Regions from separate parts of the Pseudomonas sp. BNK-30 genome, predicted to be linked through region 1. Evidence: predicted binding sites of a transcription regulator. Region 1 holds the regulator's gene; each other region holds the start of a gene.
The links. The regulator FliA, encoded in region 1, starts transcription of late flagellar genes. The targets are predictions, from matches to a motif close to CTAAAGTTTNNNNNNNNNNNGCCGNTAA.
Positions count from the first base shown of each region.

Region 1 (10,369 bases):
GCCTTCGTGGGTCAGCGAGGAGAACATCAACACCGGCGTCGGGCAGCGCTGCATGATGTGCCGCACTGCGGTGATGCCATCCATCATGGGCATTTCGTAGTCCATGGTGATGACATCGGGCTTGAGCGCCAGCGCCTGGTCGATCGCTTCCCTGCCGTTGGTCGCGGTACCGACGACCTGGATCGTCGGGTCCGCCGAGAGGATTTCCGAGACGCGGCGGCGGAAGAAACCCGAATCATCCACCACCAGGACCTTGACTGCCATAAACACTCCATTAGGTGGCGCAGCCGGCAAGGGCGCGCCACCGAAATCAAATACGCCGCGCCGCGTAACGCTTGAGCATGCTCGGTACGTCGAGAATCAGCGCAATGCGACCGTCGCCGGTGATGGTGGCGCCGGACATGCCCGGGGTGCCCTGCAGCATCTTGCCCAGCGGCTTGATCACCACTTCTTCCTGGCCGACCAGTTGGTCGACCACGAAGCCGATGCGCTGGGTGCCCACAGACAGAATCACCACGTGGCCCTCGCGCTGCTCCTCATGCACCTGGCCCTGAACCAGCCAGCGCTTGAGGTAGAACAGCGGCAGCGCCTTGTCGCGTACGATCACCACCTCCTGGCCGTCGACCACGTTGGTGCGCGACAGGTCCAGGTGGAAAATCTCGTTGACGTTGACCAGCGGGAAGGCGAACGCCTGGTTGCCCAGCATCACCATCAGGGTCGGCATGATCGCTAACGTCAGCGGCACCTTGATGACGATCTTCGAACCCTGGCCTTTGGCCGAGAAGATGTTGATCGAGCCGTTGAGCTGGGAAATCTTGGTCTTGACCACGTCCATACCGACACCACGGCCGGACACATCGGAGATTTCCGTCTTGGTCGAGAAGCCCGGAGCGAAGATCAGGTTGTAGCAGTCCGACTCGCTCAGACGGTCGGCGGCGTCCTTGTCCATCAAGCCCTTTTCCACGGCCTTGGCGCGCAGAATGTTAGGGTCCATGCCTTTGCCGTCGTCGGAAATCGACAGCAGGATGTGGTCGCCTTCCTGCTCGGCCGACAGCACCACGCGGCCGGTACGCGCCTTGCCCGAGGCTTCACGTTCTTCAGGCATCTCGACACCGTGGTCAACCGCATTGCGCACCAAGTGCACCAGCGGGTCGGCCAATGCCTCGACCAGGTTCTTGTCCAGGTCGGTCTCTTCACCGACCAGTTCCAGGTTGATCTCTTTCTTCAACTGGCGGGCCAGGTCGCGGACCAGGCGCGGGAAGCGGCCGAAGACTTTCTTGATCGGCTGCATGCGGGTCTTCATCACCGCAGTCTGCAAGTCGGCCGTGACCACATCGAGGTTCGACACGGCCTTGGACATGGCCTCGTCACCGCTGTTCAGGCCCAGGCGCACCAGGCGGTTACGCACCAGCACCAGCTCGCCGACCATGTTCATGATCTCGTCCAGGCGCGCAGTGTCGACGCGCACGGTGGTTTCCGCTTCGCTGACTGCGTGCTTCTCGGCAGCCGGTGCGGGCACGCGGGCCGGCGCGGCAGGCTTGGCCACAGCAGCAGGTGCCGGTGCCGGCTTGGCCACAGGCTGGGTTTGCGGCTTGGCGGCGACAGGGGTGGCAACGGCGGCGGGCGCTTCAGCGGTCACGGCATCGCCGGTGAACTTGCCTTTGCCATGCAACTGATCGAGCAATGCCTCGAACTCGTGCTCGCTGATTTCATCGCCGCTACCGGCAGCTGGCACTTCACCGGCCACCGGAGCAACGGCAGCAGGCAGCGCGTCCGCCTGGAACGTGCCCTTGCCGTGCAGCTGATCCAGCAGCGACTCGAACTCTTCGTCGGTGATTTCGTCGCTGGCTGGCGCGCTGGCTGCAGCGGCCACGGGCTCAGTGGCAACGACTTCGGCCGAGAACTGGCCCTTGCCGTGCAACTGGTCAAGCAACGACTCGAATTCGTCGTCGGTGATCTCGTCACCGGAGCCGGCCAACGTTTCGCCCTGCAGCTGCTGTTCGGCAGCCGCTGCTTGGGCTTTGACCGCATCGAGCGAATCGAGCAACTGCTCGAATTCGGTGTCGGTGATGTCTGCCTCGGCGGCAGGCTCGGCCGGCGCAGGCACAGCCTCGGCCACCGGCGCAGGAGCTTCGACGCTACCCGGCTCGGCCAGGCGGGCCAAGGCCGCCAGCAACTCGGGCGTGGCCGGGGTCACTTCACTGCGCTCGCGCACTTGGCCGAACATGCTGTTGACCGTATCCAGCGCTTCGAGCACCACGTCCATCAGTTCCGCGTCGACCCGGCGCTCACCTTTGCGCAGGATGTCGAACACGTTCTCGGCGATATGGCAGCACTCCACCAGCTCATTGAGCTGGAGGAAGCCGGCGCCCCCTTTTACAGTGTGGAAACCGCGAAAGATCGCATTGAGCAGGTCGGCATCATCGGGCCGGCTTTCCAGCTCGACCAGTTGCTCGGACAGTTGCTCAAGAATTTCGCCGGCTTCTACCAGGAAATCCTGAAGGATTTCTTCATCGGCGCCGAAGCTCATTAAACGTGCTCCTTAAAAACCCAGGCTGGACAGCAGATCATCGACATCGTCCTGACCGGACACAACGTCTTCACGCTTATCGGCATGAATCTGCGGACCTTCACCCCGAGCCGGATATTTTTCTTCATCTTTTTCAGCGCGCAGCTGTTGGTGGTCATGTTCGATACCGGCAAAACGGTCGACCTGACTGGCCATCAGCACGAGCTTGAGCAGATTGCTTTCGACTTCGGTCACCAGCGCGGTCACCCGCTTGATCACCTGGCCGGTCAGGTCCTGATAGTCCTGAGCCAGCAGAATGTCATTGAGGTGGCCAGATACCTTGCGGTTACCTTCAGCGCTGTGCGTCAGGAAACTGTCGACACGCTTGACCAGCTCGCGGAATTCCGGCGCAGCGACTTCGCGGCGCATGAAGCGCTGCCAGTCGACACTCAGGTTCTGCGCCTCAGCGGCCAGGTCGTTGAGCACGGGCGTGCTCTCCTCCACCAGGTCCATGGTGCGGTTGGCGGCGCCTTCGGTAAGCTTGACCACATAGGACAAACGTTCGGTGGCGTCGGTGATCTGCGAGACTTCCTCGGCCTGCGGCATGCGCGGGTCGATCTGGAAGCTGACGATCGCACTGTGCAGCTCGCGGGTGAGCTTGCCGACTTCCTGATACAAGCCGCGGTCGCGGGTCTGGTTGAGCTGATGAATCAGCTGCACCGCCTCGCCGAACCGGCCCCGTTCCAGGCTTTCGACCAGTTCCTGGGCATGCTTCTTCAGGGTTGACTCAAACTCCCCCAAAGACGTTTGTGTTGATTCCATGGCGCCCCCTGACTTTGTTCAGCCGTTGACGCGTTCGAAGATCTTCTCGATCTTTTCTTTGAGCACCTGGGCGGTGAACGGCTTGACCACATACCCATTCACGCCGGCTTGAGCCGCTTCGATGATCTGGTCGCGCTTGGCTTCGGCCGTCACCATCAGTACCGGCATGGCCTTCAGGCGGTCGTGGGCACGTACCTTGCGCAGCAAGTCGATGCCGGACATGCCAGGCATGTTCCAGTCGGTCACCAGGAAGTCGTAATGGCCGCTTTCGAGCATCGGCAATGCCGTGGTGCCGTCGTCGGCTTCGTCGGTATTGGTGAAGCCCAGATCACGCAACAGGTTCTTGATGATCCGCCGCATCGTCGAAAAGTCGTCAACGATGAGGATTTTCATGTCTTTGTTCAATTAGACCTCCAAGCAGTCTCAAACGCGCTCGGCCCCGAGCGCGCATTCAATCAATTCGGTACAACGTGAAAACGACTGCAACGACCCCGGGCTCAACGCGCCCGCCATTCCCCAAGGCGGCTGCGCAGTCGCGCGGCGCACTGGCTGTGCAACTGGCTGACACGCGATTCGCTGACCCCCAGTACCTCACCGATTTCCTTGAGGTTCAGCTCTTCGTCGTAGTACAGCGCCAGCACCAGCCGCTCGCGCTCCGGCAAGTTGGCGATGGCATCGGTCAGTGCGGCCTGGAAGCGCTCGTCTTCCAGGTCGCGCGACGGCTCGACCTGGCCACTGGCGCCCTCCTCGTGCAACCCTTCGTGCTCGCCGTCCTGCAACAGGTCGTCGAAGCTGAACAGGCGGCTACCCAGGGTATCGTTCAAAATCCCGTAGTAATCATCGAGACTCAACTTGAGTTCGGCCGCAACTTCATGATCTTTAGCGTCACGGCCGGTTCTTGCTTCCACAGCGCGCATCGCATCGCTGACCATGCGCGTGTTGCGGTGCACCGAGCGCGGTGCCCAGTCACCTTTGCGTACCTCGTCGAGCATGGCGCCGCGGATGCGGATGCCGGCATAGGTTTCAAAGCTGGCGCCCTTGCTGGCGTCGTATTTGTTGGCCACCTCAAGCAAGCCGATCATGCCGGCCTGGATCAGGTCTTCCACCTGCACGTTGGCAGGCAGGCGCGCCAGCAGGTGGTAGGCAATGCGCTTGACCAGCGGCGCGTAGCGTTCAACCAGATCGTACTGGGCGTCCTTGGACGCCTTGCTGTACATCTTGAACCCGCTCGCACTCATAGGACCGGCCCTGCGCTGGTGGGCTGCACCAGGCGCTCGACGAAGAACTCCAGATGCCCGCGCGGGTTGGCCGGCAACGGCCAGCTGTCGACCTTCTGCGCAATGGCCTTGAAGGCCAGCGCACACTTGGAACGGGGGAAGGCTTCGTAGACTGCCCGCTGCTTCTGCACCGCCTTGCGCACACACTCGTCGTACGGCACGGCGCCGACGTATTGCAGGGCAACGTCGAGGAAGCGGTCGGTGACCTTGGTCAACTTGGCGAACAGGTTGCGCCCTTCCTGCGGGCTCTGCGCCATGTTGGCCAGCACGCGGAAACGGTTCATCCCATAATCGCGATTGAGCAGCTTGATCAGCGCGTAGGCATCGGTGATCGAGGTCGGCTCGTCGCACACCACCAGCAGCACTTCCTGGGCCGCACGGACGAAGCTGACCACCGAGTCACCAATCCCTGCAGCGGTGTCGATCACCAGCACGTCGAGGTTGTCGCCGATCTCGCTGAAGGCCTGGATCAACCCGGCATGCTGGGCCGGGGCCAGGTGCACCATGCTCTGGGTGCCAGAGGCCGCCGGCACGATGCGCACCCCGCCCGGCCCCTGCAACAGCACGTCGCGCAGCTCACAGCGCCCTTCAATGACATCGGCCAGGGTGTGTTTGGGGGTCAGGCCCAGCAATACGTCGACGTTGGCAAGGCCCAGGTCGGCGTCCAGCAGCATGACCCGGCGGCCGAGCTCGGCCAGCGCCAGAGACAGGTTCACTGAAACGTTAGTCTTGCCGACGCCACCTTTGCCACCGGTTACGGCGATCACCTGTACGGGATGCATGCTACCCATGTTCGTTGTTCACCTTGTCTCGCTTGGACCCAAGCCACACGTGGGGCATGACTGCGGCCCCCTTGGTGTAGGTATTTTGCATACGCTTGATCATCAACCCGCTCTCCTTGGGTTGTGATAGAGATCAGCGAACATGTCGGCCATGGCCTCTTCGCTGGGCTCGTCCTGCAACTGCACATTGACCGCGCGGGTAACCAGTTGGTGCGCCCGCGGCAAGTGCAGGTCGTCAGGAATGCGCGGGCCATCGGTAAGATAGGCAACGGGCAGTTCATGACTGATGGCCAGGCTCAGCACATCGCCGAGGCTCGCCGTTTCATCGAGTTTGGTCAGGATGCAGCCGGCCAGCCCACAGCGTTTGTAGCTGTGATATGCAGCCGTCAGCACCTGCTTCTGGCTGGTGGTGGCCAGCACCAGGTAATTCTTCGAGGCGATGCCGCGGCTGGCGAGGCTTTCCAGCTGCATGCGCAGGGCCGGGTCGCTGGCCTGCAGGCCGGCGGTATCGATCAGCACCACGCGCTTGCGCAGCAGCGGCTCCAACGCCTGGGCCAGCGACTGGCCGGGGTCTACATAGGTCACCGGCACGTTGAGGATGCGCCCCAGGGTCTTGAGCTGCTCCTGGGCACCAATGCGGAAACTGTCCATGCTGACCAGGGCCAGGTTCTGCGGGCCGTACTTGAGCACATAGCGCGCCGCCAGCTTGGCCAGGGTGGTGGTCTTGCCCATGCCGGCGGGGCCGACCATGGCGATCACACCACCCTCTTCGATCGGTTCGATCTCAGGCACTTCGATCATGCGTGCCAAGTGCGCCAGCAGCATGCGCCAAGCCTGGCGCGGCTCCTCGATTTCGGCGGTGAGGTCAAGCAACTCGCGGGCGATCGGCCCGGACAGGCCGATGCGCTGCAGCCGGCGCCAGAGGTTGGCCTGCGCCGGCTTGCTGCCTTGCAGCTGGCTCCAGGCCAGCGAGCCAAGCTGCACTTCCAGCAGCTCGCGCAGGCCCGACAGCTCAGAGCGCATGGCATCGAACAGGCGCGGGTCGACCGGTGCCGGCGCAGCAGGTGCTGCAGGGGCCGGTACATCCACATGCGGTTCGATCAACGGCTGCGAGGCGGTCAGCGACTGGCCGGCGAACAATTGGCGGCTGCCTTCGGTGGCATCACTGCGGTTGTCCAGCTCGGCCTGGGCCGTGGCGATGCGCGTCTGGGTCTTGCGCAGCTCGTGCTCGAGCTCGGCATTGGGCACGCGCGGGGCCAACGCGGACAGTTTGTAGTCCAGCGCGGCCGTCAGTTCGACACCGCCAGCGATGCGCCGGTTACCGATGATGGCGGCGTCGGAGCCCAGCTCATCACGGACCAGCTTCATGGCCTGGCGCATATCGGCGGCGAAAAAACGCTTAACTTGCATAACCCACTACCTCAGCCGTTGGGGCCCACGGTGGCAACGATGGTGACTTGCTTGTTATCCGGTATTTCCTGATACGCCAGAACATGCAAATTCGGTACAGCCAGGCGGCCGAAGCGCGACAGCATGGCTCGGATCGGGCCGGCAACCAGAAGGATGGCCGGCTGGCCCTGCATCTCCTGACGCTGGGCCGCTTCGATCAACGAACGCTGCAGCTTTTCGGCCATGCTCGGCTCCAGAAGAACACCGTCTTCCTGACCTTGCCCGGCCCTTTGCAGACTATTGAGCAAAATCTGTTCCAACCTTGGCTCAAGAGTGATCACAGGCAGCTCGGACTCAACGCCGACAATGCTTTGCACGATGGCGCGACACAATCCGACGCGCACTGCCGCCACCAGCGCGGCGGTATCTTGACTCTTGCCGGCATTATTGGCGATGGCCTCGGCAATGCTGCGGATGTCACGCACCGGCACCTGCTCGGCGAGCAGTGCCTGCAGGACCTTGAGCAGCCCCGACAAGGAAATGACACCAGGCACCAGCTCTTCGGCAAGTTTAGGCGAAGCCTTGGCCAGCACCTGCAGCAGTTGCTGCACTTCCTCGTGGCCGATCAGTTCATGGCAATGCTTCTGCAGGATCTGGTTGAGGTGGGTGGCAACCACGGTACTGGCGTCGACCACGGTGTAGCCCAGCGACTGCGCCTGGGCGCGCTGGCCAATATCGATCCAGACCGCTTCCAGGCCGAAGGCCGGGTCACGGGCGGCGATACCGTTGAGGGTGCCGAATACCTGCCCCGGGTTGATGGCAAGCTCGCGGTCCGGGTAGATCTCGGCCTCGGCCAGAATCACGCCCATCAGCGTCAGACGGTAGGCACTGGGCTGCAGGTCGAGGTTGTCGCGGATGTGCACGGTGGGCATGAGGAAGCCCAGGTCCTGGGAGAGCTTTTTGCGCACCCCCTTGATCCGGGCCAGCAACTGCCCACCCTGGTTGCGATCGACCAGCGGGATCAGGCGGTAGCCGACCTCCAGGCCGATCATGTCGATCGGCGTCACGTCATCCCAGCCAAGCTCCTTGGTTTCCATCGCCCGTTGCGGCGACGGCAACAGGTCCTGCTGGCGTTGCACCTCTTGCTGCGCGGCGAGCTTGGCCTTCTGCTGCTTCTTCCACACCAGATAGGCACCACCGCCGGCCAACAGGCCAAGGCTGATGAAAGCGAAGTGCGGCATGCCCGGCACCAGGCCCATGACGATCATCAAGCCTGCCGATACCGCCAGCGCTTTGGGCGAATCGAACATCTGCCGGTTGATCAGCTTGCCCATGTCCTCGGAGCCGGAGGCACGGGTCACCATGATCGCAGCAGCGGTAGACAGCAGCAGTGATGGCAATTGCGCCACCAAACCGTCACCGATGGTCAGCAGCGCGTAGACCTTGCCGGCCTCGCTGAAGGACATGTTGTACTGGAGCATGCCAATGAGCATGCCGCCGATGAGGTTGATGAACAGGATCAACAGGCCGGCGATGGCGTCACCGCGCACGAATTTGCTGGCACCGTCCATCGAACCGTAGAACTCGGCCTCCTGAGCGACCTCAGCGCGCCGCGCCTTGGCCTGGGCCTGATCGATGAGGCCGGCATTGAGGTCGGCGTCGATCGCCATCTGCTTGCCGGGCATGGCGTCGAGGGTGAAACGCGCGCTCACTTCAGAGATGCGCCCGGCACCCTTGGTGACCACCACGAAGTTGATGATCATGAGGATGGCGAACACCACCGCACCGACCACATAGTTGCCGCCGATCACCACATCACCGAAAGCCTGGATCACTTGGCCTGCGGCACCATGGCCCTCCTGGCCATGGAGCATGACCACGCGCGTGGAGGCGACGTTCAACGCCAGTCGCAGCAGCGTCGCGACCAGCAAAATGGTGGGGAAGGCGGCAAAATCAAGTGGCCGCAAGGCATACACGCAGACCAGCAGGACCACGATCGACAGCGCGATGTTGAAGGTGAAGAACACGTCGAGCAGGAACGGCGGTATCGGCAACATCATCATTGCCAACATCACCAGCAGCAACAGCGGCACACCCAGGTTGCCCCGGCCCAGGCCGGCCAGGTTGTGGCGTGCGTTGTTGATTAACTGACTGCGATCCACCGAGAGCCCTCTTCAAGCAAAACTTTGACGCCCAAGGGACGCTTGGGCGTGGCTTTGCAAGAAGCTTTCCAACTTTGCTCAGGTCACTTTTATTTGCCTGTAGGAGCGGCCTTGCGTCGCGAAAGGGCTGCATCGCAGCCCCGGCAATTCATGCAGCGCCGCTGACAACCAGGGGACTCATCGCAGCCCCTTCGCGACGCAAGGCCGCTCCTACAAAAAAGAGGCCAATTACCTGTATACCTCAACCATCACGCCGCAAATCCGGCGGTATCGGCAAATCTTCCTTCAACGGCTCCGGCCGCTTGCCCTTGCCGGACCGGTACTGACGGATCTGGAACACATACGCCAGCACCTGCGCCACCGCGAGGTACAACCCTGCGGGAATCTCCTGCTCGACTTCGGTGGAGTAGTAGATCGCACGCGCCAGCGCAGGCGACTCTAGAATCTGCACCTTGTGCTCGACCCCGATCTCGCGAATTTTCAAGGCAATGAAATCCGTACCCTTGGCCAGCAGCAGCGGTGCCACCCCACCCTTCTCGGGGTCATACTGCAGCGCCACGGCATAGTGGGTCGGGTTGGTGATGATCACATCCGCATCGGGTACGGCAGCCATCATGCGCCGCTGCGACACCTCGCGCTGCAACTGGCGAATCCGTTGCTTGACCTCAGGCTTGCCTTCGCTGTCCTTGTACTCGTCCTTGACCTCCTGCTTGGTCATCTTCAGCTTCTTGTGCGTCTGCCAAAGCTGGAACGGCACGTCTGCTGCGGCAATCAGCAACAGCCCCGCCGACATCCACAATGCACTCCACCCCACCACCTGGACGCTATGGATGATCGCCTGGTCCAGCGGCTCGTTGGCGATCGCCAGCAACGCCTGGCGGTCGTTGGCCAGCACCACCAACGCCACCACCAGGATGACGACGAACTTGGCAACGGCCTTGAGCAGCTCGGTCAGGGCATTCATAGAGAACATGCGCTTGATCCCCGCCAGCGGGTTCATGCGGCTGAATTTTGGCTGCAGCAGGCTGCCGGAGAACAGAAAGCCGCCCAACGCGATGGGCGCAATGAATGCCACCACGAACAGCAAGATCAGCACCGGCTGCACTGCCCAGATCGCCATCTTGCCCGAGGCCAGCAAGAAGGCGCCCATGGCACCCTCGTCGACGATCACTTCACGGGTCAGGCTGAAGTTGAGGCGCATCATTTCCAGCAGCGTCTCGGCCAGGTGCCCACCGAACGCCAGCAAACCGCCGGCACCCGCCAGGGTCACCGCCACCGTGTTCAGCTCCTTGGACCGGGCGATCTCACCTTTTTCGCGCGCGTCGCGCTTGCGTTTGTCGGTGGGGTCTTCTGTCTTGTCCTGACCACTCTCGCTCTCAGCCATGCTCAGCGCGCCCTCGCCAGTTCACGCAGCCATTGCAGCGCTTC
Region 1 covers NZ_CP179904.1:925,920-936,288, reverse strand. The annotation lists gene ACMGGN_RS04440 (protein-glutamate methylesterase/protein-glutamine glutaminase) at 1-264, opposite strand, end outside; gene ACMGGN_RS04435 (chemotaxis protein CheA) at 311-2,530, opposite strand; gene ACMGGN_RS04430 (protein phosphatase CheZ) at 2,543-3,331, opposite strand; gene ACMGGN_RS04425 (chemotaxis response regulator CheY) at 3,350-3,724, opposite strand; gene fliA (RNA polymerase sigma factor FliA) at 3,829-4,569, opposite strand; gene fleN (flagellar synthesis regulator FleN) at 4,566-5,399, opposite strand; gene flhF (flagellar biosynthesis protein FlhF) at 5,493-6,800, opposite strand; gene flhA (flagellar biosynthesis protein FlhA) at 6,812-8,941, opposite strand; gene flhB (flagellar biosynthesis protein FlhB) at 9,183-10,325, opposite strand; gene fliR (flagellar biosynthetic protein FliR) at 10,328-10,369, opposite strand, start outside.

Region 2 (10,369 bases), 770 kb from region 1:
ATGCCAATGTCCCGCGTTTTCATGGGGAAGACGCCTTGGCCGGTTGGAAGCGCGTAGTCGATGCTGTCCATGCCGAAGGTGGGCGTATCGTCCCGCAGTTGTGGCATGTGGGCGCGGTACGCCGCCTGGGTACCGAACCGGACGCCGGAGTGCCGGGCTACGGGCCAAGCGAAAAGGTCAAGGATGGGCAGGTGCTGGTGCACGGCATGACACAGGGCGATATCCGTGAGGTGATCGCCGCGTTCGCCGCTGCAGCACGCGATGCCCAGGCCATTGGCATGGACGGCGTGGAGATCCATGGCGCCCATGGCTATCTGATCGACCAGTTCTTCTGGGCCGCCAGCAACCGTCGCGAAGATGAGTACGGCGGCGACCTGGCGGGCCGCTCGCGCTTTGCCATCGAGCTGATCCAGGCCGTGCGCGCCGCTGTGGGCCCTGACTTCCCGATCATCTTGCGCTTTTCGCAATGGAAGCAGCAGGACTACAACGCTCGCCTGGTTGAAACACCTGAGGCACTGGCCGCTTTCCTTACGCCCCTGTCCGATGCGGGTGTGGATATCTTTCACTGCTCGACGCGACGGTTCTGGGAGCCGGAGTTCGAAGGTTCCGAGCTGAACCTCGCCGGGTGGACACGCAAGCTGACAGGCAAACCGACCATTACGGTGGGCAGCGTCGGGCTCGATGGCGAGTTCCTGCAGTTCATGGTCGATACCGACAAGGTGGCCAAGCCCGCCAGCCTCGAAGGCTTGCTGCGTCGCCTGGGTGATGAGGAATTTGACCTGGTGGCCGTAGGCCGGGCACTGCTGGTGGATGCCGAATGGGCGCAGAAGGTTCGCGAAGGCCGCGAAGCGCAGGTGCTGCCGTTCAGCCGCGAGGCGCTGTCGACCCTGGCTTGACCGCCAGAGCGGTGCCTGCAGGCTCGGTACCCGCAGGCGCTGCCAGGCACGCGCTGTACAGATGCGTCTCGAATTGCTCGACGATCGCCGGCCAGCCTTGGCGGCTGGCATGCTGGCGGGCATTGAGGCGTACCCGGCGCAGGGTTTCGCTTTCTTCGAGCAGCCAGCAGGCCGCATCGATGAACGCCGCCTGATCACCGGGCATGGCCAGGGCTCCGCTGTGCCCGTGGCGGATATGCTGGGCGGCAGCGGCCTCATCATAGGCAACTACCGCCAGCCCCGAGGCCATGGCTTCGAGCACTACATTGCCAAAGGTTTCGGTCAGGCTGGGGAACAGGAACAGGTCGCCGCTGGCATAGTGTTCGGCCAGTGCTTCACCCCGCTGGGCGCCACAGAACACCGCATCGGGCAGCTGCTGTTCGAGAGCAGCACGCTGCGGGCCGTCGCCAACCACGACCAAGCGCAGCCGCGTGTGTGGATAAGTCTTCTTCAGGGCGTCCAGGCATGGCCGTAGCAGCCCCAGATTCTTTTCCGCCGCCAGGCGCCCGACGTGCAGTACGGCGATGTCTTCAGGGCCCAACCCCCAGGCGTCACGCAACGCCTGGCTGCGCCTGACCGGGTTGAACAGGCAGGCATCGACACCACGGGCCATCAACGTAAGGCGTTCGAAGCCACGCCGCTCCAGTTCCAGCTTCTGGCTGGCGCTGGGCACCAAGGTGGTGGCCGTGCGTCGGTGGAACCAACGCAGGTAATGGGTGAGCAACCGCGCCAGCAGGCCAAGGCCATACCGGCCGCAATACTGCGGGAAATTGGTATGGAAACCACTGACCACGGCGATGCCCAGGCGCCGGGCCGCCCGTAACGCACTGAGCCCCAGCGGGCCTTCCGTGGCAATGTACAGCACATCCGGGCGCTGCCGGCGCCAGCGCCTCAACAGCTTGTGCATCGACACTTCGCCCCATTGCAGCCCCGGGTAGCCCGGCAGGCCCCAGCCGCGGCACAGCAAAAGGTCCTGATCGTCGCCTGCGGGCAATTCACCGGCCTGGCGTGGCCGCACGATCTCCACCTGGTGGCCACGCTGCCGCAAGCCATCGCCAAGTCGGCCGAGCGTATTTGCCACGCCGTTGATTTCGGGTGGGAAGGTTTCACTGACGAGGGTAATGCGTAGGGCAGGTGTGTTCATGAAAAAAGTTTCCGCTTGCTGCGTTGCGCTTATGTGACAGCCTTGTGACGTGCCGATGACGCCTGATTGCCGGCAGCTCCAGCGGGATGAATATTTCCTCGTGCAGCACTCAAGAGCCCTGCCAGGCAGCCGATGAAGATGCATTCGATCAGGTGACTCGCTCCGGGAGCGGTGATGTTCAACAGCAAGCTCAAAAAAGAAATCCAGCAACTGCGAGAGGAGCTTCATTCCATCGAGCAGATCAAGAACAGCCTGGACAGCGAAATGCTGGTGCTTCAGCTCGACCCCCAGGGGCGTATCGAACTGATCAACGGCAATTTCGAGAAAGAGATGCTTTACCGCAGCGAGCAGTTGATCGGGCGCAATATTGAAGACATCGTGCCGGAACATGTGAAGAAGCTCGATTTCTACCAACGCATGAAAAGCGCTATCAGCCGCGGCGAACACCTCAACGGTGCTTTCCGGTTGCTGCGTGGCAACGGCGAAGAAGCCTGGTTGCGCTCGATCCTGCAGCCGGTCAAGGGCAGTGACGGGCGCATCAGGCATTTTTCCATGCACTGCAGCGACCTGACCCGCACCATCGAGACCTCGCGCGAACATGAAAGCCTGATCAAGGCACTGATGCGCTCCACCGCGGTGATCGAATTCAACCTCGACGGTCAGGTGCTGACTGCCAATGACCGCTTTCTGCAAACGGTGGGCTACAGCCTGGAGCAGGTTCGCGGCAAGCACCACCGCATGTTCTGCGAGCCGGAAGAAGCCAATTCGGCGGGCTATCAGGCGTTCTGGGACAAGCTGCGCCGCGGTGAATACGTGGCCGATCGGTTCAAACGGATCGACGCCCATGGGCGTACTGTATGGCTGGAGGCTTCCTACAACCCGATCATCGATGCCCATGATGTGCTGTACAAGGTGGTGAAGTTCGCCACCGTGATCACCGACCAGGTCAATCAGGAGCAGGCCGTGGCGCAGGCAGCCGACATCGCCTACAACACCTCGCTGGAAACCGACAACAGTGCGCACAAGGCTACCGATGTGGTGACCCAGACCGTCGAGGTGATGCGTGGGCTGGAAGGGTCGATGCAGGAAGCCGCAGAAGGCATCCAGGCGCTGGACAAACAGTCCAAGGTGATCGGCGCGATCATCAAGACCATCAGCGACATTGCCGGCCAGACCAACCTGCTGGCGCTCAACGCGGCCATCGAGGCCGCCCGGGCGGGCGAGCAGGGGCGCGGCTTTGCCGTGGTGGCCGACGAAGTGCGCCAGCTGGCTTCACGTACCAGTACCGCCACCGAAGAGATCGCCAAGGTGGTGCAGCAGAACGAGCAGCTGGCCCAGGCGGCGGTGGACATCATTGATACCAGCAAGCGCCAGGCCGAACAGGGGCTGGCGCTGGCGGCGGATACCGGTGGGGTGATCGTCGAGATTCAGGAAGGGGCGAAAAAAGTTGTGGATGCGGTCGGGCAGTTTTCCAGCCGGTTGGGGCAGTAAGGCCCTGGATTCGGCGGTGATGCACATGTTGCTGGGGCCGCGTTGCGGCCCTTTCGCGACACAAGGCCGCGCCTACGGCGGGCCGCGCATGCGGGCCGGGGATCAGTTGCGCTCGCGTACCCAGAACAGCGTAGCCCCTGCCACCGCAGCCGGCATCATCAGCACGTTCACCACCGGCACCATCAGCGCCAGGTAGGTGATGCCGCCAAAGCCCAGGCTTTGCCAGCGCTTCTGGCGCAGCCAGGCGAGCATGTCCTGCCAGCTCATCTTGTTGTTGTCCGCCGGGTAGTCGATGTACTGGATGGCCATCATCCACACACCGAAGATCAGCCATAGCGGCGCTGCGATCACGTTCACCACCGGGATGAACGAGAGGATGAACAGCGCGATGGCCCGTGGCAGAAAGTAGCCAAGCTTGCGCATTTCGCGGCCGAAGGTGCGTGGCACCATCGCCACCAGCTCGCCCCAGCTGAACGCCGGGAAGTTGTCCTCGCCACGTACCACCACCTCGACCTTTTCCGCCAGAAAACCATTGAAAGGCGCGGCGATGATGTTGGCCACCAGGGTGAAGGTGAAAAACACCATCAATACCAGCAAGGCGACGAACAGCGGCCAGAGGATGTAGCTGAGGAAGCTCAGCCAGTCCGGCAGGGTAGGCATCAGGGCATCGAGCCAAAGGCCGAACTGGTGGCCGGCGAAGTAGATCATGCCGCCGAACAGCAGCAGGTTGATCGCCAACGGCAGCAGTACGAACAACCGCAGATTGGGGCTGAGCACCAGTTTCAGGCCTTCGCGCAGGTACTGGGGGCCAGAGAGGACAGGGGCTTGCATCGAGACGCTCCGCAGAGAAGGGAAAACGCGCTGACCTTACCGGCTTTGCCGCGCTGACGAAAGGCGGGCAGAGGATGGGAAACTGCCTGTAACAAAAGCACGACGGCCTTTTCCATAGGAGAAATTGACGTATAGAGGATGCCTATGAGGTGGATTGTCGAAGGATATTTCCTTAATCTCTGCCACCTCGCTACAGTGCGCTCAACTTTCAGGTTTCGGACCTGCGCGTTGTAGCCTTCCCCAAGTGCTGCGTGGGTCCTTTTTAATTTCAGCTGGCGCAGCCGGTATACCGATGCCGGCCCCTGAGGCCCGCTCGACAGGAGTTCGACATGTCTGAAGTACGTCATTCGCGCGTCATCATCCTCGGTTCCGGCCCTGCCGGTTACAGTGCCGCGGTGTACGCCGCCCGCGCCAACCTCAAGCCGCTGCTGATCACCGGCATGCAGGCCGGCGGTCAACTGACCACCACCACCGAAGTCGACAACTGGCCTGGCGACCCCCATGGCCTGACCGGCCCGGCGCTGATGCAACGCATGCAGGAACACGCCGAGCGTTTCGAGACCGAGATCGTCTTCGACCACATCAACGCCGTCGACCTGGCCAACAAGCCCTTCACCCTGCAGGGTGACAGCGGCAAGTACACTTGCGATGCACTGATCATCGCCACCGGTGCCAGCGCGCGATACCTGGGCCTGCCCTCGGAAGAAACCTTCATGGGCAAGGGTGTGTCGGCCTGCGCTACCTGCGACGGCTTCTTCTACCGCAACAAGCCGGTGGCTGTGGTCGGCGGCGGCAACACTGCCGTTGAAGAGGCGCTGTACCTGGCCAATATCGCCAGCAAGGTAACCCTGGTGCACCGCCGCGAAACGTTCCGCGCCGAAAAGATCCTGGTCGACAAGCTCAACGCCCGTGTCGCCGAAGGCAAGATCGAGCTCAAGCTCAACGCTACCCTGGACGAAGTGCTGGGTGACAACATGGGTGTGACCGGTGCGCGCCTGAAGAACAACGATGGCAGCAGCGACGAAATCAAGGTCGACGGCGTGTTCATCGCCATCGGCCACACGCCGAACACCTCGCTGTTCGAAGGCCAGCTCACCCTGAAGGACGGCTACCTGGTGGTCAACGGCGGCCGTGAAGGCAACGCTACCGCCACCAATGTCGAAGGCGTGTTTGCCGCAGGCGACGTGGCTGACCACGTTTACCGCCAGGCGATCACCTCTGCCGGTGCCGGCTGCATGGCGGCGCTGGACGTCGAGCGCTACCTGGACGGCCTGGCCAACGCCTCGTTCTGATCCGCAGCGCACAAAAAAACCGGCCATCTGGCCGGTTTTTTTGTGTCTTGGGTTTTGTGCAGGTTTCGCCCGCTTCAGAGGCTCAGGCGCATCGACAGGTCGACGGCCTTCACATCCTTGGTCATCGCACCAATGGAGATGTAGTCCACCCCAGTCTCGGCAATCACCCGCAGGGTGCTTTCGGTCACCCCGCCACTGGCCTCCAGCTTGGCTTTGCCAGCGGTAATGCGTACCGCTTCGCCCATTTCGTCCAGGCTCAGCTCGTCGAGCATGATGATGTCGGCACCGGCGCTCAACGCCTGGCGCAGTTCATCCAGGCTTTCCACCTCGATTTCCACCGGCTTGCCCGGAGCAATGCGGTGGGCTGCCGCTACTGCTTCGGGCACACCGCCGCTGGCGGCAATATGGTTTTCCTTGATCAGGAAGGCATCGAACAGGCCGATGCGATGGTTGTGGCAGCCGCCGCAGGTCACTGCATATTTTTGTGCCAGGCGCAGGCCGGGCAGTGTCTTGCGGGTATCGAGCAGTTGCACCCGGGTACCTTCGACCAGGTCGGCGAGCGCACGGGCACGTGTGGCCACGCCCGACAACATCTGCAGGAAGTTAAGCGCACTGCGCTCGCCGCTGAGCAGTGAACGTGCCGGGCCTTCGAGGTGGAACAGCACCTGGTTGGCCGTGGCCCGGTCACCATCGGCCACCTGCCAGTGCACCGCCACACGCGGGTCGAGTTGACGGAACACGGCATCGACCCAGGCGGTGCCTGCAATCACGCAATCTTCGCGGGTGATGATGGTGGCCTTGGCCAGGCGCTCGGCCGGAATCAGCTGCGCGGTGATGTCGCCGCTGCCGATGTCCTCCAGCAGGGCGCGGCGCACGTTGGCTTCGATCTCGGCGGTCAGGTCGGCAAGGCGTAGGTTCGGCATGGTCGGCTCCACAAGCAAGTTGCCGGCGATTATAGGGCAGGGGGCCGCTGTTTACAGCCGCCTTGCACCTGACCTTTGGTCAGGCCGAGTGAGCATTTGGCAAAAAATACAGTCATTTACCGGCGAGTGAAGAGGTGCTGGCAGGTATCGGCATTTTTACCGATAATGGCGCCCAGTATTTGGCGTCATAGCTTTGACGATTTTTCACTTTTATCGAACACGTCGCCCAGCAAGGAGTTCGGGATGCATAAAGAAGGCAAGGTGGTGCCCCTGGCGGCCGCCATCGATCGAGGTGCGCGCACGCCCTTGCCTTGCCTGCCGATGCTGTTGCTGCAGGTGCGCGACAAGGCGGCCCTGCAATTGCGCCAGGGCTTGCAGGCCTTGTTCGACAACGCTGACGATACCCTCTTTGAAATGGCCGAGAAGGCTGCTGACCGTTTCGATCAGAACCTGTATTTCGAGGCCATGCGCGACTTGCGCCTCAAGCGCAAGAGCATCGAGCGCGGCTTTCTCGACAGGTTCTACGAGAGGTTCGCCCGCATAGGTGAGGCCGAGCCACTGGGCTTCGTGGCCATTACCGATCACCCGAAAAACAAGGCGCAACAGGAGCGGGCAGCGACCGTCGAGGGTATGGTTGCGCGCGTGCTGTCGCGCGACGCAATTGCCCTGGAGCAGTTGACCCTGCGTTTGCAGGCCCTGCTCGAATGTACGCTGGACCTGCAAAAAAGCCCCCTGGCGCCTGGCGCATTGTGTGGCTACTTCCTTGATGCCGGGCGTAACCTGGGTGTTGGCCTGCGGGTCAAACTGGTCCTGCTGAAGTTGTTCGAACGTTACGTGCTGCGTGATACCGACGTGCTCTACGGCGAAGCCAACCAGTTGCTGGCCGCTGCCGGCGTGCTGGCAGAGCTACCGCCTGCGCCGCGCCGGCGTGCCGAGGACTGTCGCCTGAGCTCGCGGCGGACGCCGGCCAGCCTGGGGCCTGACGAGGCCATCGGCGCGGACAGTGCCGGCCAGGCTTTCTTCACCTCGGTGCAAGGGCTGCTGGCACCGGCCCGCGGCAGGATCGCGCCACGCTTGCAATCCATTGCCACAGCCCAGCCGATAAGCACCGCCGACCTGCTGCGCCTGCTCACGCATTTGCAGCACTATGTGCCGGCCACCTTCGACGAAGACGATTTCGACCTTGGCCAGCAGCTCGAACAGTTGCTGTTGCGGGTTAGCGTGCGCAGTGGCACCCGCCGGCGTATTGCCACGGCCGACATAGACATGATCAGCCTGGTCGGCCTGCTGTTCGACTACATCCAGGCCGATGACAACCTGCCGTACAGCCTGCGGGCGCTGATTGCCCGCCTGCACATCCCGTTGCTCAAGGTGGCATTGCTCGACAAAGGGCTGTTCAGCCGCGCCAGCCACCCTGCTCGGCGCTTGCTCAATGAGATCGCTGCAGCCTCGATCGGCTGGGAAACCGGTAGCGAAGGCCTGCGTGACAGCCTGCACCTGCGTGTAGGGCGCATCGTCCAGCGTCTGCTCAATGACTTCACCGAGGACTCGGCCCTGTTCGCCGAACTGCTGGAGGACTTCATGGCCTTCAGCCAGGATGAACGGCGGCGCAACGAACTGCTCGAGCAACGCACCCGCGATGCCGAAGAAGGGCGTGCGCGCGCCGTGCAGGCTCGCCAGCAGGTGCAACAGGTACTCAACCAGCGCTTGCGCGGCCGGGTGCTGCCTCAAGCGGTCGTGCAGATGCTGGTGCAAGCCTGGAGCCAGGTGCTGCTGCTGGCATGGCTCAAACAGGGTGAGGGCTCCGCGGCGTGGATCAACGCCCTAGCGACCATGGACACATTGCTTGCCAGCATCATTCCCCGGCGTGATCCGCAGGCCCTGCTGCAGCAAGTGCCCGGCCTGCTCAAGGCATTGCGTGAGGGTTTGGCCGGCGTGGCGCTGGACTCGCAGGCGACCCGCGACTTTTTCCAGCAACTCGAGCAACTGCACCTGCGTGCCTGCGCAGGGGTCGAGCTACCGCCTACCCCAGGCGATCAGGCTCTGGCCGAAGTGCTGGTGGCGGAGGACATCGTGCTGGCCATGGCCGAAGAGCCCGCTTGTGCGCCGCTGCACCCGCACGACGAGCAAGCCGCACAACTGCGTGCGGTACAGCGCCTGCGCATCGGCGCCTGGATAGAAGTGCTCGACGATGACGAGCCGTTGCGCTGCAAACTGGTGGCGCGTATCGACAGCAGTGACCGCCTGGTATTCGCCAACCGCACCGGGATGAAGGTCCGCGAGTGGAACATGCTGGGCCTCGCCCAAGCACTGCGCCTTGGTGAGGTGCGGCTGCTGGACGATGGCCTGCTGTTCGAGCGGGCGCTGGAGACCGTGCTGGAAAGCTTGCGCCAGCAGCAGGTTCATTGACCTGCTACTGCAGATTCACATGCAAAGCGCGATACTGGCAGGGCATACTGCGCCTCTGTACCCAGCGTTCTTCAGGAACTGCCCCATGCAATTGGACCGTGCCACCGGCTGGTTCCACGGAAACGGAATCACCCACTGCCCTTCGCCGAACTTCAACGCGCGACCCGAGGGCGAATCGATTTCCCTGCTGGTGATCCACAACATCAGCCTGCCGCCGGCCTGCTTCGGCAGCGGCAAAGTCCAACAGTTCTTCCAGAACCGCCTGGACCCCAGCGAACATCCCTACTTTGCCAGCATCAGCCACCTGACCGTATCGGCGCACCTGTTCGTGGAGCGCGACGGTGCGGTGACCCAGTTCGTGTCGTTGCTGGACCGTGCCTGGCATGCCGGCGTGTCATGTTTTGACGGGCGAGAAGGCTGTAACGACTTTTCCATCGGTATCGAGCTGGAAGGTACCGACGACCTGCCGTACAGCGATGCCCAGTACCGTGTGCTGGAGCAACTCACCCGGCAGATTCAGGCGGCCTGGCCGGTTATCGACCTGGGCCGGATCCAGGGCCATAGCGACATTGCCCCGCAGCGCAAGACCGACCCTGGCCCGGCATTCGACTGGCAGCGTTACCGCGCAGCCGTGCAGCACAACGAGGACAAGGCATGAGTTTTCTGGTGTTGATACTGGCGTTGTGGGTCGAGAAGTTCTCCGCCCTGCGCCATCAGGTACAGCGCGATGGCTTCTTCCTGGGCGAGCTGGTGCGCCTGGAGCGCAGCGGGAAGATGCACCCCTGGTGGAGCCTGGCCATCCTGGTGCTTGCACCCGTGGCGGTGCTGGTGTTGCTGCTGCACGTGCTCGACCCGGTGGCCTATGGTTTGCTGGCCCTGCCGGTGCACCTGCTGGTGCTGATCTACAGCCTCGGCCGCGGCGATGCCAAGGCCGCCCTTGGGCCGTTTCGCGATGCCTGGCGGCGCGGCGACGACCAGGCCGCGCTGCATGTGGCCGAGCGCGACCTGGGCCTGGTGGCTGATGAACCCCAGGCTTTGCTGGTGCGCGTGCAAGGCTACCTGTTGTGGCAGGCCTATCAGAGTTTCTTCGCCGTGATCTTCTGGTACTTCGTGCTCGGCCCCGGGGCGGCGCTGGCCTATCGCCTGCTGGCGCTGACAGGCGATAACAGTTGCCAACCGGCGCTCAAGGCCCGGGCCGAGCAGCTGCGGCACATCATGGACTGGCTTGCGGTACGCGTGTTGGCCCTGAGTTTCGCCCTCGTCGGCAATTTCGTCGCAGTGACCCGCGTGATGCTGCACGAACTGCTTAACTGGCACATCAGCGCCGGGCACCTGGTGGCCAGG
Region 2 covers NZ_CP179904.1:158,912-169,280, forward strand. The annotation lists gene ACMGGN_RS00805 (NADH:flavin oxidoreductase) at 1-896, shown strand, start outside; gene ACMGGN_RS00810 (glycosyltransferase family 4 protein) at 865-2,079, opposite strand; gene ACMGGN_RS00815 (methyl-accepting chemotaxis protein) at 2,254-3,570, shown strand; gene cysZ (sulfate transporter CysZ) at 3,673-4,401, opposite strand; gene trxB (thioredoxin-disulfide reductase) at 4,731-5,693, shown strand; gene nadC (carboxylating nicotinate-nucleotide diphosphorylase) at 5,768-6,616, opposite strand; gene ACMGGN_RS00835 (DUF1631 domain-containing protein) at 6,860-9,025, shown strand; gene ampD (1,6-anhydro-N-acetylmuramyl-L-alanine amidase AmpD) at 9,111-9,683, shown strand; gene ampE (regulatory signaling modulator protein AmpE) at 9,680-10,369, shown strand, end outside.
Region 2: ACMGGN_RS00815 (methyl-accepting chemotaxis protein) is a predicted target of FliA. The motif match lies at 2,188-2,215, and genes of this name have one in related genera.

Region 3 (10,369 bases), 2.6 Mb from region 1:
TCATGGCACTGGGCATGACACTTCAGGCAATAGGTGAACAGGGCGAATGGCTGGCCACGCTGAGCTGGGGGGTTCTGGCGGGGCTTGGCTTCTGGCTGGCGCTGGCGTTGTTCGACGACCTCCGTCAGCGCTGCGAACACGCACAGGTGCCAGGCGCACTGCGCGGCCTACCCATCGCCCTGCTTGGCGCCAGTGTGATGGGTATGGCGTTCTCTGGCCTCAACGGCATATTCACGCAATGAGCCCGACCATGGCACCACCTGACCCACGCCTGCGCAAAGCCATGGGCCTGGTCTTGTTGGCCTGCCTGCCTGGCCTGCTGGCTTCGTTCTGGCTACTGGGGTGGGGCCTGCTCTGGAGCCTGGGGCTGTGCGCGATCACCGCTGTTTGCTGCGAGGCGGCAGCGCTGGCGTTGCGCAACCAACCGGTCACATCGGCACTGAGCGATGGTAGCGCCTTGGTCACTGCAGTGCTCCTGGCCCTCGCCCTGCCCACCGGGGCGCCGTGGTGGTTGCCGGTGATTGCAGCGGGGGTTGCCATAGGCCTGGGCAAGCAAGCTTTCGGCGGGGCCGGCCGTAACGTGTTCAACCCGGCGATGGTTGGGTACGCCTTCGTGCTGCTGAGCTTCCCATTGCAGATGAACCACTGGCCGGCACAAGCGCCAGGCTTGAGCGACAGTCTGCAGTTGGTCTTTGCCCATGGCGAGCAGATCGATGCGTGGGCTGGGCCCACCGCACTCGACGGCCTCAGGCACAACCGTAGCCTGACCATCGATGAGCTGTTCGCCAGCCACCCAGGCTTCGGCAACGTTGGCGGCCATGGCATCGAATGGGTCAATCTGGCGTTCCTGTCGGGTGGGCTTTTTCTATTGCAGCGCAAGGTGTTCAGTTGGCATGCGCCTGCAGGTTTGCTGGCAGGATTGTTTCTGTTCAGCCTGCTGGCCTGGAATGGCTCCGGCTCGGACTCCAACGGCTCACCACTGCTACACCTGCTCAGCGGCTCGACCATGCTGGCAGCGTTTTTCATTGCCACGGAACCTGTTTCCGGCCCCAAGACCGACGTTGCCAAGCTGCTGTTCGGGCTGAGCGCAGGGGCTTTGATCTACCTGATCAGGACGTGGGGCAGTTACCCCGATGGTACCGCTTTCGCCATCCTGCTGATGAACCTTGCGGTACCCTCGCTGGACCGCCTTGCCTTGCGGTACCGGCAGGTGAGGCCATGAGGCGCCACGTGCGCAGCGCATTGATACTGCTGGCAGTGGGCAGCCTGGCACTGGCGAGCACGTTGGCCTGGCAGCGCTGGACCCGCGCCCCCATCGCCGAGGCCGAGCAACAGTTTTACGCACGCCGGTTTCTCTCGGTGCTGCCCCCCCACAGCTATGACAATCAGCCACTGAGCACCCCGGTGCCACTCCCTGCAGAACAACCGCCGCATAGCCGCATAATGGCCGCCTACCGTGCTGACCGCGGCACGACCCCCGTAGCCGTCGTCCTGGTTAGCCAGGTACAGGGTTACGCCGCACCAATCCGTTTGACCATTGCCATAAACGTGCAAGGTCGACTGATCGGCACACAAGTGATCGACCATCAGGAAAGCCCGGGGCTCGGAGGACGCATCAGCGACCCGCAAGTGAACTGGCTCGCGCAATTTGCCGACCGTCGCCTGGAGGATCGCTGGGCACTCAAGCGCGACCAAGGTGATTTCGACCAGCTGGCCGGCGCGACGGTCACTTCGCGTGCGGTGATCGAGGCACAGCAGGATGCCCTGCGCTACTTCGACCAGCATCGTGCACTTCTGCTCGGGACGCTCGCCCATGACTAGGTTCTGGCTTTTGGTGGCAGGCCTTGCGCCTGTACTCGGCGCCACACGCACGCTCACTCAAGCCGCCGTCATCGGCACCAGCATGCTGGTGCTGACGGTGCTTCACCAGGCCCTGCTGACTCTTGTGCGCTCAAGGCTTGGCGGTGCGCTGTACACGCTGGCAAGCCTGCTACTGCTAGCGGCCCTTGTCAGTTGCCTGCAGATGGCATTGCGCGCCTGGGCGTTGCCGCTTGCCCTGGCGCTGGGTTACTTCCCGGCGCTGATCTGCCTGCAGTGCCTGGTTACGGACCACCTGTTGGTAGACAAGGACCGCTGGCGTCAACTTTGCCTGCAGATGACCGGCCTGATGGGCCTCTGCCTGTCGCTTGGCGTTATCCGTCAGTGGCTGACCGAGGGGCTGGGCATACCCTTGGCCAGTCTTGCTCCCGGCGCACTGATACTGCTCGGCATGCTGCTGGCCTTGTACAATCGTCTACGCCCGGGCCCCGCCCTCTCACGTCGTCAAGGAAAGCGTTGACCCCATGAATGCCGCAAAACGCCTGGAGATCTTTCGCAGGCTGCACGAAGACAATCCCGACCCCAAGACAGAGCTGGCTTACACCACCCCTTTCGAACTACTCGTGGCCGTGACACTGTCTGCACAGTCCACCGACGTCGGCGTCAACAAGGCCACTGCCCGCCTGTTCCCGGTCGCCAACACCCCCCACGCCATCTACGCACTGGGGGTCGAAGGCCTGAGCGAGTACATCAAGACCATTGGGCTGTATAACAGCAAGGCCAGGAATGTGATCGAAGCCTGCCGCTTGCTGATCGAACGGCATGGAGGCGAAGTTCCGCAAAGCCGTGAAGCGCTAGAGGCGCTGCCCGGTGTTGGCCGCAAGACCGCCAACGTGGTACTCAATACAGCCTTCCGCCAGCCCACCATGGCGGTCGACACGCATATTTTCAGGGTCAGCAATCGCACCGGTATCGCGCCGGGCAAGACCGTGCTGGAAGTCGAGAAAAAACTGCTCAAGTTCGTACCCAAGGATTATCTGCTCGATGCCCATCACTGGCTCATCCTGCACGGGCGTTACGTGTGCCAGGCACGCAAGCCACGTTGCGGCAGTTGCCGGATCGAAGACCTGTGCGAGTTCAAGCAGAAGACGTCGGACGATTGATTCGATAGCGACTTCATGCACGTCCCGATTGAAAAAATCTTTTTTACCAAACTTCGCTTTCTCGCTATAAGGACGGCCAATGGCCCCTTGGCTTGGAGCGACTCATGAGTACCGATAAAGACGAACTGTCGATCGAAGAAGACTTTGTCACAGCTGAAGACGACGCCGAACCTCTGGTTGAAACCGCAAAGACCAACCTGAGCAAGCGTCGCACCATTGACAACCTCCTCGAAGAGCGGCGCCTGCAACGGCAACTCGCCGATTTCGACTACGACCTGTAACGACACCGAGAAAGCCTCCCTCAAGGAGGCTATCTGTATTCAGGGTCACGTCAGGCCATGGCGCCGGGCCAATTCGATCAAGTCCACCAGCGAGTGAGCATTGAGCTTGAGCAGCAAACGGGTCTTGTAGGTACTGACCGTCTTGTTGCTGAGGAACATGCTGTCGGCTATCTCCTTGTTGGACCTGCCCCGGGCAAGTTGCTGAAGCACCATCATTTCCCGTGCCGACAGGCGATCGACCATCTCCGTCTCGCTGGCTCCCCCAACCCGGCCGCGCGACTTGTGCAATGCCTGGTTGGGAAAATAGCTGTAACCAGACAGCACGGCCTTGATCGCACTGAGCAGTTCGGTGAGCTCCTGTTGCTTGCACACATACCCTGAAGCCCCCGCCTGCATGCAACGCATCGAGAAATGCCCGGGCGCCTGCGAGGTAAGCACCAGCACCCGGCTGCCCGGGCTTGCCGAGGCCATGCGGGCAATGACCTCCAACCCGTCGAGCTTGGGAATGCCGATATCCAGCACCACGATATCGGGCAGGTGCTTCCTGGTTAGCTGCAAAGCTGCCACGCCGTTGTCGGTTTCCGCGACCACATCGTATCCATGCCGCTCCATCAGCATGCGCACTGCCAAGCGTATGACAGGATGATCATCCACGATAAGGACTTTATTCATGCGATATCCATTCATTCATTATTTGCTTTGACGACGCGCCACCATAACCGAGCAGCACGCATTATGGCGCGCCAATTCTCCGCGCAAACACATGAATAGATGAACCTTACGTCGGTTTAGGAATTTTCCTACAAAGCACAACTAATCATCCAATAGGAATACCTGTTTAGCCGCAGAAGCGCATTCTTCCTCGAAACAGAGATGAAAACCTGCATAATTCAACAATCAATCCAACATCAAAATAAAAACCTGTTTCAGACATTCCGAAATGCCGGGATCAATTTCCCCCCCCGGAAACGGTGCATAATTTGGTTGAGCGGCTCGGTAGGGTATTGATTGCAAAAACGCAGGAGGCCAACATCATGGCTGCAAACCAACCCACCGCCCAACCCACCGCCCCAATGACGATCATCGCCATCTTTGCAGGCATCATCGAGGCCTCTGCACTGGCAACACTTCCGTTTCTCAGCGAAAAAAGTCAGAGTCTCTATACCTGGTTTTTAGTGGGCTTTCCATTTTTTCTGACGGGGCTATTTTTCCTGACACTCAACTTCAATTACAAATCACTTTACAAGCCCGAAAGTACTTCCGTTGACGGTGCAACCAGTACGCCGCAACCGACAACTTTCGAAGCAGAACCTGTAACGGTCATGCTCTCGGGCCCTGATGCGCAAAGAATGATCGAGCAACATGTACTGAGGACGCTTGCACAACCTCAAGTTACAGGGGGCACCTGGATATACTGCAATCTGGACAAGCAGCAGTGTTTTCGCGTGTCGGTCTGTGAGTTACCGGAAAACGCGACACACCTGAGAAATTGAGCGGTACACGATCTTGCAGCCGAGGAAAACTTCTTCACGGATTGTCGGGCAGGTGGGTATTGGGAAGTGCATACAAAAACCCCGGCCGGGGCCGAATGCCAGTCAGTTAAGCCATATGGGGCCGCTTTGCGGCCCATCGCCGGCAAGCCAGCTCCCACAGGGGCCGCGCAGTACTTGAGGTCTGCGCTGTACCTGTAGGAGCTGGCTTGCCGGCGATGGGCTGCGTAGCAGCCCTAATGAAGCTAACTGACTGGCATTAGCCCGAAGCCGGGGTTCATGCAATACGTTTGAAGCCTTAGAGCAACGCGCGGCCTTTGTTGGCAGCGATACGCATGCGCAGTGCATTGAGCTTGATGAAGCCCGCAGCATCGGCCTGGTTGTAGGCGCCGCCATCTTCTTCGAAAGTCGCGATGTTGGCATCGAACAGCGAGTCGTCGGACTTGCGGCCGACCACGGTGACATTGCCCTTGTACAGCTTCAGGCGCACAACACCGTTCACGTTGACCTGCGAAGCATCGATCATCTGCTGAAGCATCAGACGCTCCGGGCTCCACCAGTAACCGGTGTAGATCAGGCTGGCGTACTTGGGCATCAGCTCGTCTTTCAGGTGAGCGACTTCGCGGTCGAGAGTGATCGACTCGATTGCACGGTGAGCCTTGAGCATGATGGTACCGCCCGGAGTCTCGTAGCAGCCGCGCGACTTCATGCCCACGTAACGGTTTTCGACGATGTCCAGACGGCCGATACCATTGGCACCGCCAATGCGGTTCAGGTCGGCCAGGACAGTGGCCGGGCTCTTCTCGACGCCATCGATGGCGACGATGTCACCATTGCGGTAGGTCAGTTCGAGGTAGGTCGCCTGGTCCGGAGCATTCTCCGGCGAGACGCTCCAGCGCCACATGTCTTCTTCGTGCTCGGTCCAGGTATCTTCCAGAACACCGCCTTCGTAGGAGATATGCAGCAGGTTGGCGTCCATCGAGTACGGCGACTTCTTCTTGCCGTGGCGCTCGATCGGGATACCGTGCTTCTCGGCGTAGTCCATCAGCTTCTCGCGGGACAGCAGGTCCCACTCGCGCCATGGGGCGATGACCTTGACGCCCGGCTTGAGTGCATAGGCACCCAGCTCGAAACGGACCTGGTCGTTGCCTTTGCCGGTGGCGCCGTGGGAAATGGCGTCAGCGCCGGTTTCGTTGGCGATTTCGATCAGGCGCTTGGCGATCAGCGGACGTGCGATGGAAGTACCCAGCAGGTACTCGCCTTCGTAGACGGTGTTGGCGCGGAACATGGGGAAGACGAAGTCACGCACGAACTCTTCGCGCAGGTCGTCGATATAGATCTCTTTGACGCCCATTGCCTGGGCTTTGGCGCGAGCCGGCTCGACTTCTTCGCCCTGACCCAGGTCAGCGGTGAACGTCACCACTTCGCAGTCGTAGGTATCCTGCAGCCACTTGAGAATCACCGAAGTATCAAGGCCGCCGGAATACGCCAGTACGACCTTTTTTACGTCCGCCATGCCATCACTCCACGGGGTTGTACGGAAAGGGGTCGATTCTACCGGCGTTGCGGATAAATTTACAGTGGGGCGACAGCTTCTGACGACAAAGCGACAGGAACTGTCAAAGGGGCGACGCCCTGCAGCGTCAGGAAGGTTTCGCAGCAGGCGGCACAGGAGCAGCGCTGGCGGGGCCTGGCGCAGGGGCCGTCGCTGGGGCCGGATGCTGGACAGGTTGGGCCGCAGGTTTCTCGGCCGGCGTGACACGATCCAGTTCGATATTGACGCGCCGGTTGCGTGCGCGGTTTGCGGCGCTGTTGTTCTTCACCAACGGATAACGTTCGCCATGGAAGCGCACGGTGATCTGCTCCTCCGGTACCCCATGGGCCTTGAAGTAATCAGCAACCGCCAACGCACGGCGCCGTGAGGTATCACGGTTGGTCAAGCGATTGCCGCTGTTGTCGGAGTGGCCATTGAGCTCGATATGGTTGACCGTCGGATCGGCCTTCAAGTAATCCAGGACCACATCCAGTCGCGCCCGCGCCGCGGCATCCAGGTCGATGCCCCCTCCAGGGAACCCCACCTGCGTCTGGCGCACCTGGTCATAGTTCATCGCCAACATCTTGCCGGCACACGCCTGATAATCACTCCACGCCTTGGCAAAGCTCACCGGCAGCACACGCACTTCGATCGGCCGCCCCGCCTCCCCGGTATAGCTTCGCACCACCGTACTGCGGCCATCGAGCAGGCCATTGATCAAGCGGCTGGCCTGGCCTTGGGATGAACTGAACAGCACCCCAGTGCGCGCCAGCCGCACCGCCCCCAGGTTGATATCGCCACGGCCCGGCTGCCAAGGGGCCGCAGCCGCCAGCAGCGTAGCGGAACCGGCCCCCAGCACATTACTGCCAGAACGCAGCTGGAACACTGGCTGCTCCCCCGCCCGGCGCACGAACTCACCACTGCCGAAACCATCGATCGGCTGAATCAGGCGGCATTCGAACTGATCACCCTCGACTTTCCAGGCGATGTTTTCCATGCGGGTCTGGAAGGTCAATGCACCGGCCGGCAGGCTGGCGAACAGGGTCAACAGGGCTAGGTAACGCTGGCGCACGGGAGGCTCCACTAATTCTGACGGCTTACAGGCAGGCTATCGGACGCTTGCCGGAAAACTTGATAGCCGTGCTCGGGCGAGGGTTTTCCGGTAGCATTGGCGCCTGAGTTCGACCCGCCTGGAATCCCCAATGTCCGATCGCCTGACCCTCCTGCGTCCCGACGACTGGCACATCCATCTGCGCGATGGTGCCGTCCTGCCCCATACCGTTGGCGATGTGGCGCGTACTTTCGCCCGTGCCATCATCATGCCCAACCTGGTTCCTCCGGTACGCAATGCCGACGAAGCCGGGGCCTACCGTGAGCGCATCCTCAGTGCCCGTCCGGCCGGTAGCCGCTTCGAGCCGTTGATGGTGCTGTACCTCACCGACCGCACCAGCCCCGAGGACATCCGCGCGGCCAAGGCCAGCGGCATCGTGTACGCCGCCAAGCTGTATCCGGCCGGCGCCACCACCAACTCCGATTCCGGGGTGACCAGCATCGACAATATCTTCCCGGCCATCGAAGCGCTGGCTGAAGTCGACATGCCGTTGCTGGTGCATGGTGAAGTGACCCGCAGCGAGATCGACGTGTTCGACCGCGAAAAACGCTTCATCGACGAACACATGCGTCGCCTGGTCGAGCGCTTCCCCACGCTGAAAGTGGTGTTCGAACACATCACCACCGCCGATGCAGCGCAATTCGTCACCGAGGCGCCTGCCAACGTCGGTGCGACCATCACCGCACAGCATCTTTTGTACAACCGCAACCACATGCTGGTCGGCGGCATTCGGCCACATTTCTACTGCCTGCCGATTCTCAAGCGCAACACCCACCAGGTGGCGCTGCTGGACGCGGCCACCAGTGGCAACCCGAAGTTCTTCCTCGGCACCGACTCGGCACCCCACGCCCGCCACGCCAAGGAAGCTGCCTGCGGTTGTGCCGGTTGCTACACCGCCTATGCGGCCATCGAGATGTACGCCGAAGCCTTCGAACAGCGCAATGCGCTGGACAAACTGGAAGGTTTCGCCAGCCTGCATGGTCCGGCCTTCTACGGCCTGCCGGCAAATACCGACACGATTACCCTGGTCCGTGAAGAATGGACTGCCCCGGACAGCCTGCCGTTTGGCGAGCAGACCGTGATCCCGCTGCGCGCCGGTGAAAAACTGCGTTGGCGCCTGCTGGAGGACAACGCGTGAGCGAAGACCTCTACGAAGACGAGCAGGACGGCCAGGCCAGCAGCGGCTCGCGCCACCCGATGGCCGAGCGCTTCCGTGGCTACCTGCCGGTAGTGGTGGATGTCGAGACCGGCGGTTTCAACAGCGCCACCGATGCCCTGCTGGAAATCGCCGCAGTGACCATCGGTATGGACGAGAAGGGCTTCCTATTCCCGGAGCACACCTACTTCTACCGTGTGGAGCCGTTCGAGGGGGCCAATATCGAGGCTGCCGCGCTGGAGTTCACCGGCATCAAGCTGGACCACCCGCTGCGCATGGCGGTGAGCGAGGAAAGCGCGCTGACCGACATCTTCCGCGGCGTGCGCAAGGCACTGAAGGCCAACGGCTGCAAGCGGGCGATCCTGGTCGGCCACAACAGCAGCTTCGACCTGGGTTTCCTGAATGCGGCGGTGACGCGCAACGATCTGAAGCGCAACCCGTTCCACCCGTTCTCCAGCTTCGACACCGCCACCCTTGCTGGCCTGGCGTACGGCCAGACCGTGCTCGCAAGGGCCTGCCAGAGCGCGGACATCGACTTCGACGGCCGTGAGGCGCACTCGGCACGTTACGACACCGAGAAGACAGCCGAACTCTTCTGCGGCATCGTCAACCGCTGGAAAGAGCTGGGCGGCTGGCGCGATTTCAACGATTGAGGCGCAGAGCGGCAAGCTGCAAGCTTGCAGCAAAAAAAAACCGGCCACGAAGGCCGGTTTTTTTATGCGCTCGGCAATTACAGCTTGCCAGCGTTCTCGCTCAGGTAAGCAGCAACGCCTTCTGGCGAAGCGTTCATGCCCTTGTCGCCTTTCTTCCAGTTGGCCGGGCAGACTTCACCGTGCTCTTCGTGGAATTGCAGGGCATCGACCAGGCGCAGCAGCTCGTCCATGTTACGACCCAGCGGCAGGTCGTTGATGATCTGCGAACGGACAACGCCGTTGGTGTCGATCAGGAAGGCGCCACGGAAAGCCACGCCGCCTTCGGACTCGACGTCGTAGGCCTTGCAGATTTCGTGGGTCATGTCGGCTGCCAGGGTGTATTTGACCTGGCCGATACCGCCATTGTTGACCGGGGTGTTACGCCAGGCGTTGTGGGTGAAGTGCGAGTCGATCGAAACGCCGATCACTTCAACGTTGCGGGCCTGGAAGTCCGGAATGCGGTTGTCCAGGGCGATCAGCTCGGACGGGCATACGAAGGTGAAGTCCAGTGGGTAGAAGAACACCAGGCCGTACTTGCCCTTGATGGCCGAGGCCAGGTTGAAGCTGTCGACGATTTCGCCATTGCCCAGTACAGCCGGGACGGTGAAGTCGGGGGCTTTTTTGCCAACGAGTACGCTCATTGCAATCTCCTGATGAGGGTGAAGAACCGTTTGCCAGGCCAAGGCGGGCTTGCCCGACATCCAACAAAGGCCGACCATCATACACGGCTTCCGGTGACAGGCCGAATCCAACCGCCGGTCGCTCAAGCACGGCACTTACAGAAAGTGTTTTGACAAGCATTCTCATTACCATTACTCTCCACCCATCGACTCAACCAGCGATGGTCCGACTTTATGTATGTGTGTCTTTGTGTCGGCGTGACCGACGGACAGATCCGCGATGCGATCTATGAAGGATGCTGCAGCTACAAGGACGTCAGAGCCGCGACCAATGTCGCCAGCCAATGTGGCAAATGCGCGTGCCTGGCCAAGCAGGTAGTCCGCGAGACCCTGACCGAGCTTCAGGTGAGCCAGCAAGCCGCCCTGCCCTATCCGGTGGAATTTACTGCCGCCTGATATCGCCCAATTCGAAGAACCGGACCTCGTGTCCGGTTTTTTTATGCC
Region 3 covers NZ_CP179904.1:3,574,065-3,584,433, forward strand. The annotation lists gene ACMGGN_RS16610 (Rnf-Nqr domain containing protein) at 1-242, shown strand, start outside; gene ACMGGN_RS16615 (RnfABCDGE type electron transport complex subunit D) at 251-1,222, shown strand; gene ACMGGN_RS16620 (RnfABCDGE type electron transport complex subunit G) at 1,219-1,821, shown strand; gene ACMGGN_RS16625 (Rnf-Nqr domain containing protein) at 1,814-2,338, shown strand; gene nth (endonuclease III) at 2,343-2,981, shown strand; gene ACMGGN_RS16635 (PA3496 family putative envelope integrity protein) at 3,086-3,262, shown strand; gene ACMGGN_RS16640 (response regulator transcription factor) at 3,308-3,934, opposite strand; gene ACMGGN_RS16645 (hypothetical protein) at 4,297-4,755, shown strand; gene ACMGGN_RS16650 (argininosuccinate synthase) at 5,051-6,268, opposite strand; gene ACMGGN_RS16655 (flagellar protein MotY) at 6,396-7,358, opposite strand; gene pyrC (dihydroorotase) at 7,489-8,535, shown strand; gene rnt (ribonuclease T) at 8,532-9,206, shown strand; gene ACMGGN_RS16670 (peroxiredoxin) at 9,284-9,886, opposite strand; gene ACMGGN_RS16675 (bacterioferritin-associated ferredoxin) at 10,100-10,321, shown strand.
Region 3: ACMGGN_RS16655 (flagellar protein MotY) is a predicted target of FliA. The motif match lies at 7,395-7,422, and genes of this name have one in related genera.